One region of the Streptomyces noursei ATCC 11455 genome, then DNA from elsewhere that is predicted to be linked to it. Evidence: riboswitches for the same ligand, from Rfam matches in the RefSeq annotation. Region 1 holds a riboswitch; the other holds the start of a gene.
The links. Region 1 has a riboswitch for cobalamin ahead of SNOUR_RS14625 (ribonucleoside-diphosphate reductase subunit alpha). Riboswitches for the same ligand answer to the same signal wherever they lie in the genome.
Positions count from the first base shown of each region.

Region 2: another riboswitch for cobalamin. It lies ahead of metE (5-methyltetrahydropteroyltriglutamate--homocysteine S-methyltransferase); the one in region 1 lies ahead of SNOUR_RS14625 (ribonucleoside-diphosphate reductase subunit alpha).

Region 1 is NZ_CP011533.1:3,528,870-3,536,112, reverse strand. Features, by position in the region: gene SNOUR_RS14630 (ribonucleotide-diphosphate reductase subunit beta) at 1-712, opposite strand, end outside; gene SNOUR_RS14625 (ribonucleoside-diphosphate reductase subunit alpha) at 715-3,120, opposite strand; cobalamin riboswitch at 3,285-3,437, opposite strand; gene SNOUR_RS14620 (GNAT family N-acetyltransferase) at 3,607-4,110, opposite strand; gene mctP (monocarboxylate uptake permease MctP) at 4,417-6,081, opposite strand; gene SNOUR_RS14610 (DUF3311 domain-containing protein) at 6,078-6,338, opposite strand; gene SNOUR_RS14605 (GntR family transcriptional regulator) at 6,564-7,243, opposite strand, start outside.
Region 2 is NZ_CP011533.1:8,325,982-8,333,224, forward strand. Features, by position in the region: gene thiI (tRNA uracil 4-sulfurtransferase ThiI) at 1-656, shown strand, start outside; gene SNOUR_RS35550 (Lsr2 family protein) at 715-1,122, opposite strand; cobalamin riboswitch at 1,663-1,889, shown strand; gene metE (5-methyltetrahydropteroyltriglutamate--homocysteine S-methyltransferase) at 2,056-4,374, shown strand; gene SNOUR_RS35560 (GNAT family N-acetyltransferase) at 4,447-4,911, opposite strand; gene SNOUR_RS35565 (SDR family oxidoreductase) at 5,102-5,899, shown strand; gene SNOUR_RS35570 (alpha/beta hydrolase family protein) at 5,963-7,243, opposite strand, start outside.

The DNA.
Region 1 (7,243 bases):
CCGAGAACGCGAAGTCCATGTGCATGGTCTCGTCGCGGAAGACCCAGTTGGTGCCGGTGGCCAGGCCGTGCAGCAGGCCGCGCGAGCGGAACCAGTACACGTACGCGAACGCGCCGTAGAAGAACAGGCCCTCGATGCACGCCGCGAAGCAGATCAGGTTCAGCAGGAAGCGGCGGCGGTCGGCCTTGCTCTCCAGCTGGTCCAGCTGCTCGACGTGGTCCATCCACCGGAAGCAGAACTCCGCCTTCTCGCGGATGGACGGGATGTTCTCCACCGCGGCGAAGGCGGCGGCCCGGTCGTCCGGGTCGGGGAGGTAGGTGTCCAGCAGCGTCAGATAGAACTGGACGTGCACCGCCTCCTCGAAGAGCTGACGGCTCAGGTAGAGCCGCGCCTCGGGGGAGTTGATGTGCTTGTACAGCGTCAGGACGAGGTTGTTGGCCACGATCGAGTCGCCGGTGGCGAAGAACGCCACCAGACGGCCGATGAGGTGCTGCTCGCCCGGGGAGAGCTTGGCGAGGTCGGCGACGTCGGAGTGGAGGTCGACCTCCTCCACGGTCCAGGTGTTCTTGATCGCGTCCCGGTAGCGGTCGTAGAAGTCCGGGTAGCGCATGGGGCGCAGGGTCAGCTCGAACCCCGGGTCGAGGAGGTTCTTGCGGCCGCCGGTGGTGACGGTGTGGGCGGCGCCGGCGTTCTTCTCGGGTGCAGTGGTCATGATTACTGGCATGCCTCGCAGGACTCGGGGTTTTCCAGGGAGCAGGCGACCGCCTCGGGGTCGGCCACCGGCAGCTGTGCGGGGACGGACGCGGCGCGGGCCGACTGGGCGATCCGGGTCGCCGGCCGCGAGCGCAGGTAGTACGTGGTCTTGATGCCGCGCTTCCAGGCGTAGGCGTACATCGAGCTGAGCTTGCCGATGGTCGGCGACGCCATGAAGAGGTTGAGCGACTGGCTCTGGTCCAGGTACGGCGTGCGGTCCGCGGCCATGTCGATCAGGGCGCGCTGGGGGATCTCCCAGGCCGTGCGGTAGCGGTACCGGACGTCCTCGGGGATCCAGGCCAGCTCCTGGACGGAGCCGTTGGCCTCCCGCAGCGCGTCCCGGGTCCGCGCGTCCCACAGGCCCAACTCCTTGAGCTCCTCGATCAGGTACGTGTTGACCTGGAGGAACTCACCGGACAGCGTCTCGCGCTTGAAGAGGTTGGAGACCTGCGGCTCGATGCACTCGTAGACGCCGGCGATGGAGGCGATGGTGGCGGTCGGCGCGATGGCCAGCAGCAGCGAGTTGCGCATCCCGGTCGCGGCGATCCGGGTGCGCAGCGCCGTCCAGCGGTCCGCCCAGCGCGGCTCTGCGTTCGGGTAGTGGTCCGGGTGCAGCACGCCGCGCGCCGTACGGGTCGCGGACCAGGCCGCGTGCGGGCCGTGCCGCTCGGCGAGGTCGGCGGACGCCTCGTAGGCGGCCAGCATGATCCGCTCGGAGATGCGGGTGGACAGCTCCCGGGCCTCGGCCGAGTCGAACGGCAGCCGCAGCCGGAAGAAGACGTCCTGCAGGCCCATCAGGCCCAGACCGACCGGCCGCCAGCGGGAGTTGGAGGCGGCGGCCTGCTCGGTCGGGTAGAAGTTGATGTCCACGACCCGGTCGAGGAAGGTCACGGCGGTGCGGACGGTGGCGTCCAGCCGCTCCCAGTCCATCTCGCCCTCGGCGCCCAGGTGGGCCGCGAGGTTGACCGACCCCAGGTTGCAGACCGCGGTCTCGCCGTCGTCGGTGACCTCCAGGATCTCGGTGCACAGGTTGGAGGAGTGCACGACCCGGCCGGGCTCGGCGGTCTGGTTGGCGGTGCGGTTGGCGGCGTCCTTGAACGTCATCCAGCCGTTGCCGGTCTGCGCCAGGGTGCGCATCATCCGGGAGTACAGCACCCTGGCCGGCACCTGCTTGAGGGCCTTGCCCGCGGCCTCCGCCGCCCGGTAGGCGGTGTCGAACTCCTCGCCCCACAGGTCGACGAGCTCGGGCACGTCCGAGGGGGAGAACAGCGACCAGTCCGCGTCCGCCTCCACCCGGCGCATGAACTCGTCCGGGATCCAGTGCGCGATGTTGAGGTTGTGGGTCCGGCGGGCCTCCTCGCCGGTGTTGTCCCGCAGCTCCAGGAATTCCTCGATGTCGGCGTGCCAGCTCTCCAGGTAGACGCAGGCCGCGCCCTTGCGGCGGCCGCCCTGGTTGACCGCGGCCACCGACGCGTCCAGGGTGCGCAGGAACGGCACGATGCCGTTGGAGTGCCCGTTGGTGCCGCGGATCAGCGAACCGCGGGCGCGGATCCGGGAGTACGACAGGCCGATCCCGCCGGCGTGCTTCGAGAGCCGGGCCACCTGGTGGTAGCGGTCGTAGATGGAGTCCAGCTCGTCCAGCGGGGAGTCCAGCAGATAGCAGGAGGACATCTGCGGGTGGCGGGTGCCGGAGTTGAAGAGCGTGGGGGAGGACGGTAGGTAGGAGAGCGTGCTGGTCATCCGGTACAGCTCGGCGACGTCCGCGAGCGCCCGCGCCGAGTCGTCCTCGGCGAGCCCGCAGGCCACCCGCAGCAGGAAGTGCTGGGGCGTCTCGATCACCTTGCGGGTGGTGGGGTGCCGCAGCAGATAGCGCGAGTGCAGGGTGCGCAGCCCGAAGTACCCGAACCGGTCGTCGGCGCCGGCCTCCAGTGCCCTGTCGACCAGCGCGTCCAGCCGCTCGGCGTGGGTGTCGACGAACGCGGCGGTGACGTCCGCGATCAGCCCCTCCTGGTGGCCGACCGCGATCGACGCCGAGAAGGAGGTGGCGCCCTGACCGGCGGCCTCCTCGGCGACGGCGAGGGTGAGCAGCCGCGCGGCGAGCTTGGAGTACTGCGGCTCGTCGGCGATCAGCCCGGCCGCGGCCTCGGTGGCCAGCGCCCGCAACTCGGCCTCGTCGGACCCGGGGTGCCGGCCGCGCAGCGCGGCGGCGGCCACCTTGCCGGGGTCGGTCGCGGTCAGGTCCGCGGTCAGCTCGGTCAGCGTCCGCAGCAGGGCGGTGCCCGGCCCGTCCGCGTGCGCGGGAGGCGCGGCCACCACGGGCTGCACGACCTCGGCGTCTGACGCTGGCTCCGTTGGCGCGATGGTCACCTGATGCTCTCCCTCACTCGGCGGGGGCCGGGAGGGGTGGCGGCATGACGGGAGCCGTGCGGGCAGGGGGCACCCCGCGGCGAACCGGGGGTGCGCGGGTCGGCCGCGCGGCGTCCATCTGCCCATCCCTCGGGGCCCGGACGTATCGACGCCGCACCGATGGCGGTGCGGGCGTACCGTCGGCAGGTCCTCGGACTCGGGAGCGCTCGACCGGCCCTTGGGGAAAGGGCCGTGGTCCGCGCTCGCACACCGTTGCGGGACAGTTCCGGATTCGCACCGGATTCCCCTGCGGCGACAGCGAGGACGAGCATACATCTTGTGTCGCTCCCCGCACGCACCCCCACATCTTGTGTCGCCGCCTCATACCATTCCCCCAGGTGTACGAAGCGCCGACTCGCCCGGATCCCCTCCGAAACGCCTCGGAACCCCGCCGAAATCCCGCCGGCGGCCCGCCCGAAGGCGGCTCGGAGCCCGCCGGAACGCCGCTCAGGTCAGCTCGCGGGCGAACGCCCACAGCGTGAGACCGGGCACCGGGGCCCAGTCCCGCTCGGCCGCCCGCGCGAACCCCAGCCGCCGGTAGAGCCGGTGCGCCGGCAGCAGGTGCTGCTGGCTCGACAGCACCATCCCGCGCAGCCCCAGCGCCCGCGCCCGCGTCAGACAGGCCCGCACCAGGGCCTCCCCGATGCCGCGCCCGCGCCCCTCGGGCCGCACCGCCAGCATCCGGAACTCGCCCTCCCCGGGCCCGGCCAACTCCGCGTACGGGCTGCCGTGCGCCGCGAACGTCACCGCGCCCAGCACCGCCCCGTCCACCCCGTCCGCGGCCACCAGCACCTCGGCGTGCTCCGCGCGGTGCGCCACCTTCCGCAGCTCCGCCGCGTACGGATCGTGCGCCCCGCCGTGCAGCAACCCCTCGGCCAGATACACCTCCGCCACGAGCTCCCCGACCGTCTCGAACTCCGCCTGGCGTACGGGTCTGATCGTGATGTCCATGGGGCCAGTGTGACCGAGCCAACGGGCGTGTGCGGCCGGGTCGTTGAGTGCGGTCGTCACTGTCAGTGGCCGTCGTTATGGTCGGTGTCAGAGGTCTCCGCTCCGCCACTCCGCAGCTCTCCGGAAGGAGAAGGTTCCATGACCCCGCCCGGCGATCCGCTCTCCCTCCCGTCACCGGTGGGCAGGGCGTTCGACACCCGGCGGCTGACGGACTGCCCCCTCGGCCGCGTGCGTCCCCTGCACGGCGGAGGGCCGCCGCGCCCCTGGGGGAGCGCGGCGGCCCTCGACCGTAGGTGTCGGCGCGCCTCAGTGCCCCGCCGGCGCACCCGTCGTCGCCGGCGGCAGGTCGGCGACGACGCCCTTGTCGCCGAGGTCGGCGGTGTAGTCGTCGGGGGAGGTCTCGTCGGTGCCCTCAGGGGCCTTGAGGGCCTTGAGGACGACCGTCAGGACGACCGTCACCACCACGTTCAGCACGAACGCGGTGAGGCCGATGTAGCCGATCTCGCCGATCCCGGGGATCTCCGCGCTGGAGCCGCCGAAGTGCTTCTGGGTCGGGCTGGCCACCCCGTACGCGGCGAGGGTGCCGTAGACCATGCCGATCGCCCAGCCGGCCAGCAGCGCCCAGCGGTGGAACCACCGGGTGAAGAGGCCGCCGACCAGCGCCGGCATGGTCTGCAGGATCCAGATGCCGCCCAGCAGCTGGAAGTTGATCGCGACGGTCTTGTCCATGGTGAGGACGAAGACCAGCGCTCCGACCTTGACCAGCAGGGAGACCAGCTTGGCGACCTTGTGCTCCTGCTCGGGCGTGGCGGTGGGCTTGAGGAAGTCCTTGTAGACGTTCCGGGTGAAGAGGTTGGCGGCGGCGATCGACATGATCGCCGCGGGCACCAGCGCGCCGATGCCGATCGCGGCGAACGCCACCCCGGCGAACCAGCTGGGGAACATGTCCGCGAAGAGCTGCGGGATCGCCAACTGCGCATTGCCCCGGGTGTCCGTGCCGGCCTTGATCGCCATGAAGCCGAGCAGCGCGAGGAGGCCCAGCATCAGGGAGTAGAGCGGCAGGATCGTGGTGTTGCGGCGGATGACGTTGCGGCTGCGCGAGGAGAGCGTCGCGGTGATCGAGTGCGGGTACATGAACAGCGCCAGCGCCGAGCCGAGCGCGAGCGTCGCGTACGCCCACTGCGCGTTGGGGCCGCTGGCCAGTTCACCGCGCGGTTTGCCGGTCGGCCCGTGCACGGCGAGCGTTTCCTTGGCCGAGTGGAAGATCTCGCCGAAGCCGCCCAGCTTGATCGGGATGTAGATGATCGCCACCACGATGACGAGGTAGATCAGCCCGTCCTTGACGAACGCGATCAGCGCGGGCGCCCGCAGGCCCGAGGAGTAGGTGTACGCGGCCAGCACGGCGAACGCGATCAGCAGCGGCAGGTCCTTGACGAACCAGTTGGCGTGCTCGCCGCCGCCGACCCCCATCACGTCCAGCACGGCCTGGATGCCGACGAGTTGGAGCGCGATGTAGGGCATCGTGGCGAGCAGGCCGGTGAGCGCCACCGCCAGCGACAGGCCCTTGGAGCCGAAGCGGCCGCGGACGAAGTCGGAGGTGGTGACGTACCCGTGCCGGTGCGAGACCGACCAGAGCCGGGGCAGGAAGGTGAAGATCAGCGGGTAGACCAGGATGGTGTACGGGACGGCGAAGAAGCCGGCGGCGCCGGCCGTGTAGATCGCCGCCGGCACGGCCACGAACGTGTACGCGGTGTACAGGTCGCCGCCCAGCAGGAACCAGGTGATCCAGGTGCCGAAGCTCCGCCCGCCCAGGCCCCATTCGTCGAGGCTGGCGGACTGCTCGGCCCTGCGCCAGCGCGCGGCCAGGAAGCCCATGACCGTGACGGCGAGGAAGAAGAAGACGAAGACGGCGAGCGCCACGCCGTTGACGCCATGGGAGGCGGCGGCGAGCGTCGTGACAGGGGTCGTCATCGGTCCGCACCACCCTTACGGGCGCGCTGCTCACGCTGAACCAGCTTGTAGGCCACGGCGGTCAGCGCCGTCGAGATCAGCACCCACGCCATCTGGTACCAGTAGAAGAACGGGATCCCGATCAGCGTCGGCTCGATCCTGGCGTACGAACTCACCCACAACATCGCGACGAACGGGGCGAGCAGGCACAGTCCGGCCACCACACGCGTGGGGGTGACGACCGGTCTGCGGTCCGGTGGTGCGGCTTTCTCGGCCATGACCGTGGCTCCCGTCCCTGGTGAACTCCTGTGTGATCGGCTGGAAATCTAAGCCAGGGACGTGGCACGCGTCACTAGCTGTCCGCATATCGGTATGCGGCGGTTATCGCGGGGGAGTTGGGCGGAGCAGGCGCCGGGACGGCCCTCGTGGCGTGACGCGGTGGACGGGCGGCGGTGCGGTCGGGGCCCGTACGGCCCGGCCCGGTGCGGCATGCGCGGACGGGTTCAGTCCGTCGGGCGCTGGAGGCGGGCGACGAACTTGTAGCGGTCGCCGCGGTAGACCGAGCGCACCCACTCCACCGGCTGCCCGTGGGCGTCCAGGGAGTGCCGGGAGAGCATCAGCATCGGCAGGCCGACGTCGGTGCCCAGCAGCCCGGCCTCGCGCGGGGTGGCCAGCGAGGTCTCGATGGTCTCCTCGGCCTCCGCCAGCCGGACGTCGTAGACCTCGGCCAGCGCGGTGTAGAGCGACGTGTACTTGACGAGGTTGCGGCGGAGCGCCGGGAACCGCTTGGCCGACAGGTGGGTGGTCTCGATGGCCATCGGCTCGCCGCTGGCCAGCCGCAGCCGCTCGATGCGCAGCACCCTGCCGCCGGGGACGATGTCCAGCAGCCCGGCCAGCCGGTCGTCGGCGGTGACGTAGCCGATGTCCAGCAGCTGGGAGGTCGGCTCCAGGCCCTGGGCCCGCATGTCCTCCGTGTAGGAGGTCAGTTGCAGCGCCTGGGAGACCTTGGGCTTGGCGACGAAGGTGCCCTTGCCCTGGATGCGCTCCAGACGGCCCTCGACGACCAGCTCCTGGAGGGCCTGGCGGACGGTGGTGCGGGAGGTGTCGAACTCCGCGGCGAGGGTGCGCTCGGGCGGCACCGGGGTGCCCGGCGGCAGGGTCTCGGTGATCTCCAGCAAATGCC
Region 2 (7,243 bases), 4.8 Mb from region 1:
ACTTCACCGGCGCTCCCTACACGAACGCCGCCTCCATGTACAAGGCGTACGCCCTGGCCAGGGAACTCAACCGCTGTCAGCCCGCCGGACGGCTGCATGTCATCGCGCTCGGCCAGGCACAGAAGCAGTTGGCGATCGCGGGGGCCGGCAGGCTCCAAGTCGTCGCACAACGACGGCTCATGGTCCGCGTGGCCTCCGCGCTGGCGGGCCGGATCGCGGCGGAGGCCCTGGTGACCGGCGACAGCCTGGGGCAGGTGGCCAGTCAGACCCTGGCGAACCTGGCCGCCGTCGACGAGGCCGCCACCCTGCCGGTGCTGCGCCCGCTGATCGGCTGGGAGAAGCAGGAGATCATCGACGAAGCCCGGTCCATCGGCACCGAACAGATCTCCGTACTGCCCGACGAGGACTGCTGCAAGCTCCTCGCACCGCCCCGGGTCACCCTCCGGGCCGGCCTGGCCGACCTGCGGTCGGTGGAGAAGCGCCTCGACCTGGACGACCTGGTGGACGGGCTGCTGCGGGACGTCCAGATCATGCACCCGGGGGAGACCGACGAGGAGACGGCCACCGAAGCGGGCAGCCCGGACGAGGACCCCGCCCCGGCCCGGACCGGCCCGCCCGTGTGCGGTGCGCCGGCAGGGGCCGCGCAGGCGCCGTAGTGATCGCGCCCGGTCGTACGGACGTGAACGCCCCCTCGTCGGAGGGGGCGTTGCTTCCTTACTTGGCCGCGCGCTTCTTGCGTGCCGGCTTCGACGTGGGAGCCTCGGAGGCGCGGGCGACGGCCACGAAGGGCTTGACCGCTTCCTGGAGCTTGGCCACGTTCTCGGCGCCGAGGTCGGCCTCGTACCACTTGAGATCGAGAACCTGACGGATCGCGATCTTCTTGGTGCCGTCCTCGTTCGACTCCTCGGTCTCGTATTCCTCGTCGACCATCTCGGGGACGGCGAACCGGATCGGCGTGACGCCGTCCGTCACCTCGGGATTGAGGTCGTCCTGGAGAATCGACTGCCAGTAAGTCGCCTTCTTGACAATCTGGTTGCCGACCGGAACAGGAGTGATTACCTCCTGAACACCCGGCTCATCCTTCTGCGACTCATCAACCTGGATGGTTTCCTTGACGGCCATTTTTGCGCCCCTTTCCTGTGCGGTGCACCCCAAACTTTAGTGGAAATAGGTGAGTTGAAGCCAATCGGCGACGGGGGCTAGATCATGCCGGTCTCCGCTCGCGAACGGATGGGCAAGTCAGCTGGTCATCGCCGACATCCCAGGCATTCTCCGGAAACTTCCACTCCCCGCGAGTCGCCGCCCGCGCCCGTCGGTGAACTGCTCTGCAAAACCACCCATCTCCTCTGTGACCAGCCCCTTTCCGTGCCGAATTGGCACGCTGTGGGGCGTGCCTTTCGCCCCTGCTGCCGCTTCCTTGGAATTCCTGGATTCCTGCCCCGCGTCCACGGCGGTGCCGTCCCCATCGATATCGAAGTACTTCGGGACCGGAGGACGCGGGGAGGGGAAAGGGGCGCCGGCGAGGGCGGGCGCGCGGCGACGCGTGCGGACCGGTGCTCCGGGGGTCGCGCCGCGCCCCGCCGCGGCCGAACCCTGCGCCACCTGTGTCTCATCTCATAGTCCGGCATCTGAACATGGGTGACCGTCAGGGGGACGGCGTTCTACGCTGGCCGGGCAACAGGTTCGCCCCGTCCGCCAGACGGGAGCGTCGCAAGAGGGAACCCGGTGGGAATCCGGGACTGCCCCGCAGCGGTGAGTGGGAACGACCGCCGTCATACGCACTGGATCCGGGCCGCGGATCCGGGAAGCGACGGCCAGTAGGTGCCCGCCGGAAGACTCCGGCAGGCGCGCCCGCGAGTCCGAAGACCTGCCCGTTGCCCGTGTGCGCCCCTGCGTACACGGACATCCCGGTGACCTCGAGGGCGGGTCGGCGTACATACCAGGCGGACACGTGCGTCGCGAGCGCACCGTGGATCCGCCCGGTTCGTCATCCCTTCGCGCTCCTCGTTCCCTCGCCGGGACGTTTCAGGAGACCATTTCGCGAAGGAGAGTTCCGTGACAGCGAAGCCCGCAGCCGCGGCAGCACGGGCCACCGTGTACGGCTACCCCCGCCAGGGCCGGCACCGGGAACTGAAGAAGGCCGTCGAGGGCTATTGGAAGGGCAAGGTCACCGCCGACGCCCTGACGGAGACCGCCCGCACCCTGCGCCGTGCCCACTGGCGGCGACTGGCCGACGCCGGCATCCACGAGGTGCCCACCGGTGACTTCTCGTACTACGACCATGTGCTGGACACCAGCGTCATGGTCGGTGCCGTCCCGGACCGCCACCGCGCCGCCGTCGCGGCCGACGCCCTCGACGGCTACTTCGCGATGGCGCGCGGCACGCAGGACGTCGCGCCGCTGGAGATGACCAAGTGGTTCGACACCAACTACCACTATCTCGTGCCGGAGTTGGGCCCCGACACCGTCTTCGCCGCCGACTCCGCAAAGCAGGTGGCCGAGTTCGAGGAGGCCCTCGCGCTCGGGCTGACGGCCCGGCCGGTGCTGGTCGGCCCGGTCACCTACCTCCTGCTGTCGAAGCCCGCCCCAGGCGTGGCCGCCGACTTCGAGCCGCTGACCCTCCTCGACCGGCTGCTGCCGGTCTACGCGCAGGTCCTCGCCGACCTGCGGGCGGCGGGCGCGGAGTGGGTGCAGCTCGACGAGCCCGCCCTGGTGCAGGACCGCACCCCGGCCGACCTGAACGCCGCCGCACGGGCCTACCGCGAACTGGGCACCCGTACCGACCGCCCGAAACTGCTGGTCGCGTCGTACTTCGACCGGCTCGGCGATGCCCTGCCCGTACTGGCCAAGGCTCCGGTGGACGGACTGGCGCTCGACTTCACCGACGCGGCCGCGGCCAACCTCGACGCGCTGGCGGCCGTCGGCGGACTGCCGGGCAAGCGCCTGGTGGCGGGCGTGGTCAACGGCCGCAACATCTGGATCAACGATCTGGAGAAGTCGCTGGCCACCCTCGGCACCCTGCTCGGCCTCGCCGACCGGGTCGATGTGGCGGCGTCCTGCTCCCTGCTGCACGTGCCGCTGGACGCCGCCCTGGAGCGGGACATCGACCCGCAGATCGCCCGTTGGCTGGCCTTCGCCAGGCAGAAGACCACGGAGCTGGTGACCCTGGCCCGCGGCCTGTCGCAGGGCACCGACACCATCGCCGCCGAACTCGCCGCGAACCGCGCCGACCTGGCCTCCCGAGCCAATTCGGTCCTCACCCACGACCCGGCCGTGCGGGCCCGCGTCGCGGCCGTCACCGAGGCCGACGTCCGGCGCTCCCAGGCATATGGCCAGCGGACCGTCGCCCAGCGCACCCACCTCGGCCTGCCGCTGCTGCCGACCACCACCATCGGATCCTTCCCCCAGACCGACGAACTGCGCGCCGCCCGCGCGGACCTGCGGGCCGGCCGGATCGACACCGCCGGTTACGAGGAGCGGATCAGGGCCGAGATCCAGGAGGTCGTCTCCTTCCAGGAGAAGGCCGGGCTGGACGTCCTGGTGCACGGCGAGCCCGAACGCAACGACATGGTCCAGTACTTCGCCGAGCAGCTCACCGGCTATCTCGCCACCCGGCACGGCTGGGTGCAGTCCTACGGCACCCGCTACGTCCGCCCGCCGGTGCTGGCCGGTGACATCTCCCGTCCCGAGCCCATGACGGTCCGTTGGACGACCTATGCCCAGTCACTGACCGAACGCCCCGTCAAGGGCATGCTCACCGGTCCCGTCACCATGCTCGCCTGGTCCTTCGTCCGCGACGACCAGCCACTGGCGCGGACCGCGCGCCAGGTCGCCCTGGCACTGCGCGACGAGGTCGCCGACCTGGAGGCGGCCGGCACATCGGTGATCCAGGTGGACGAGCCGGCGCTCCGCGAGACGCTGCCGCTGCGCGCCGCCGACCGCCCCGCGTACCTGGCGTGGGCCACCGATGCCTTCCGCCTGTCCACCAGCGGGGTGCGCCCGGACACCCAGATCCACACCCACATGTGCTACGCCGAGTTCGGCGACATCGTGCAGGCCATCGACGACCTCGACGCGGACGTGATCAGCCTGGAGGCCACCCGGTCCCATATGCAGGTCGCCCGGGAGCTGGCCGCCCACGGCTACCCGCGCGAGGCCGGACCCGGCGTGTACGACATCCACTCCCCGCGCGTGCCGAGCCCGGCGGAGGCGGCGGACCTGCTGCGCACCGGCCTGCGGGCCATCCCCGCCGAACGCCTGTGGGTCAACCCCGACTGCGGGCTCAAGACCCGTGACTGGCCCGAGGTGCGGGCCTCCCTGGAGAGCCTGGTGGCCGCGGCCCGCACGGTCCGTGCGGAGCTGCCGACCTCCTGACACCGGGACCGCTTGGTCGGGGAGGGGAGTCGTGCGCCCCTCCCCGACCCCCTCCCCACCCTCGGCACCTGGTCACCGCCCGGGCCAGCGCAGGGTCATGTCGGGCAGGTTCTCCATGTTGCGGTCGCCGTCGCTGGTGTCGAGCACATGGAAGCCATGGCGTGCGTAGAACGCGCGGGCCTGGGTGTTCTGCTGGAAGACGTGCAGTGACAGCCCGTCCGGACTGTGCCGTCTGACCTCGTCGAGCAGCAGGGTGCCGATGCCTCGGCGGCGCAACTCGGGCCGCAGATAGAGGTGTTCGAGCATGTCGCCTTCGAGGGCGGCGTAGCCGAGGATCTCCGTCCCCCGCACCGCCACCCACACCCGGCACGTCGTGAGGACGACCTGCTCGAACCATCGGGTCACCTGCTCGTGACCCCGTTTCTGCGCCGGCAGGTACGGCATCGCCGCCGCGCGGGAGGCCATGTGGATGTGGGCGATCGCCGCCGCGTCCGCCGTCGCCGCGAGGCGGATCTCCGTTTCCTCGTCATCACTCACGGCGGGAACCTACCGGGTCCGCCACGGCGCGATCGAGCGAAATACCGCCCAGGCCCCGCCGGTCACCTCCTGCCCGCGCACTCCGCCGTCAGGCGCGCGACGGTTTGACTCTCACATCCGTGTGAGGCTTTAACGTCCCGATCACCAGCGCGCGCAGCAGCGCCCGCAACGTGAGAGGGAGCCATCCGCCATGACGCAGCACCGCCACCACCGCCCGCTCGACGGCAAGATCGCCCTGGTCACCGGAGGCAGCCGGGGCATCGGGCGGGCCATCGCCGAACGCCTCGGCCGCGACGGGGCCGTGGTCGCCGTGGCCTACGCCCGCGACGCGGCTGCGGCGGACGACGTGGTAGCGCGCATCCGCGAGGACGGTGGCCGGGCGGTCGCGCTGCACGCCCCGTTGGGCCACCACGGCGACGCCGCCGACCTCTGGTCGGCCTTCGACGAACGGATCACGGAACACGCTCCCGGGACCCAGGCGCGGCCCGCGGTCGACATCATCGTCAACAACGCGGGCATCGGGATGCTGGCGGCCCTCCCCGCGCTGACCGAGGAGGACTTCGACAAGGTCTTCGCGGTCAACGTCCGTGCCCCGTTCTTCGTCGTACGGGAAGGGCTGAAGCGGCTGCGCGACGGCGGCCGGATCATCAACGTCTCCAGCGGCGCTGGCCGGCTGGCCATGCCCGAGGCCATCGCCTACGGCGCCACCAAGGGCGCCCTGGACAACTTCACCCTCAACCTGGCCAAGGAACTGGGTCCCCGAGGCATCACCGCCAACGCGGTCGCGCCCGGGATCATCGACACCGACGTCAACGCCGAGTGGCTGCGCGGCAATCCGGCCGCGGAGGCGGACGCCGCATCGCGGGCCGCGTTGGGCCGGGTCGGCCAGCCGGACGACGTGGCCGACATCGTCGCGTTCCTCGCCTCGCACGACGCGCGCTGGGTCACCGGGAAGGTGATCGACGCCACCGGCGGCGCCAGGCTGTGACGACGGACGAGGCCGGGTCCGCGCCGGACACCGCGGACCCGGCCATGACCCATCGGACGGACCCTAGGGCCGCAACACCCCCCACCACACGGCCCACGGCACGAAGCCGATGGTGGCGAGGGCGGCCGGCGCGAGTCGGAGCAGGGCCGCCCTGCCCCGGGTGCGGTGCCTGCGCAGGACGGCGGCGACCGTGACACCCGCCGACACGAGCACGGCGATGGCGAGCGTCCGCACGGCCAGCCAGGCCAGCGGGCGCCCCCACAGGACGGGTGCCGCGGCCCCGTCGCCCGCCACGTACACCGCGAGCGGGCACAGCGTCGCGCCCACGACGGTGAGCAGGCCCAGTCCGGACAGCCAGCGCCCGGGGCGTACGGCCGGGCCCCGGCGCAGGACGGCGCTCAGGGGGTAGGCGGCGAAGCCGACGCACAGCAGGGCGGGGAGGAGCCATGCCCACCAGGTGCGGCCCGGGACGGGAGTGCTGGACATGGCCTGGGGCGGTGCGGGGGCGGTGCGGGACTCGGGCGGGTGGCCGGCCGCGACGGCCCGGATCCAGGAGGTCATGGTCCGGGCGTAGCCGGGCGGCAGCTCTCCCAGTGGCTTGCCGTGGAACAGGGGGCCGCCGATGCGGTCGAAGCCGTCCGTCGTCCGGTGTCCGTTGTGCGCGGCGCCGGGCACGAAGCCGATGACGACGTGCCTGTTGCCTGCCCGGTCGAGGGACTCCCGGAAGATCCGTGCGCTTTCCCCGGGCGGTATCTGGTTGTCGTAGACGCCCCACAGCGCCAGTACCGGGGTGTGGTGCAGACGGTTCAGCACCGGCCGGGGGTCGTGGTCGGCCGCGGGAAACAGGCCGGTGGAGTCCATGAGTTGGGCCGCCGGGCCGGCGACCACGCCGCGGAAGGAACCGCCGACGCCCCGGTGTTGCAGATGCATGCCGAGATTCCATGTCTCGGTGCGCAGCGGCGAGTAGCCGGACCCACCGAGCGTGATCAGGAAGGCGACGTCGGAGGAGCGGGCGGCGGCCAGCGGCGCCACCCAGCCGCCCTCGCTGAATCCCCAGAGCCCGACCAGGTGCGGATCGACGTCCCTGCGTTCGCGCAGCAGGCGTACTCCGGCCAGCGCGTCGTCCGCCAGCAGGTCGAAGTCGCGGTGGGTGGTGGAGTATCCGACCGTCCGCTTGTCGAAGACGAGCGTGGTGATGCCGGCGCGGGCGAAGACCTCGGCCTCCTGCCGGTACTCGTCCCGCGGGCCCGGACCCGAGCCGCCGATGAGCACGATGCCCGGGCTGGTGGTGGAGCGGGTGCCTGGACGGGTGCCTGGCGGGTCCGGGCGGGTCAGTACGGTGCC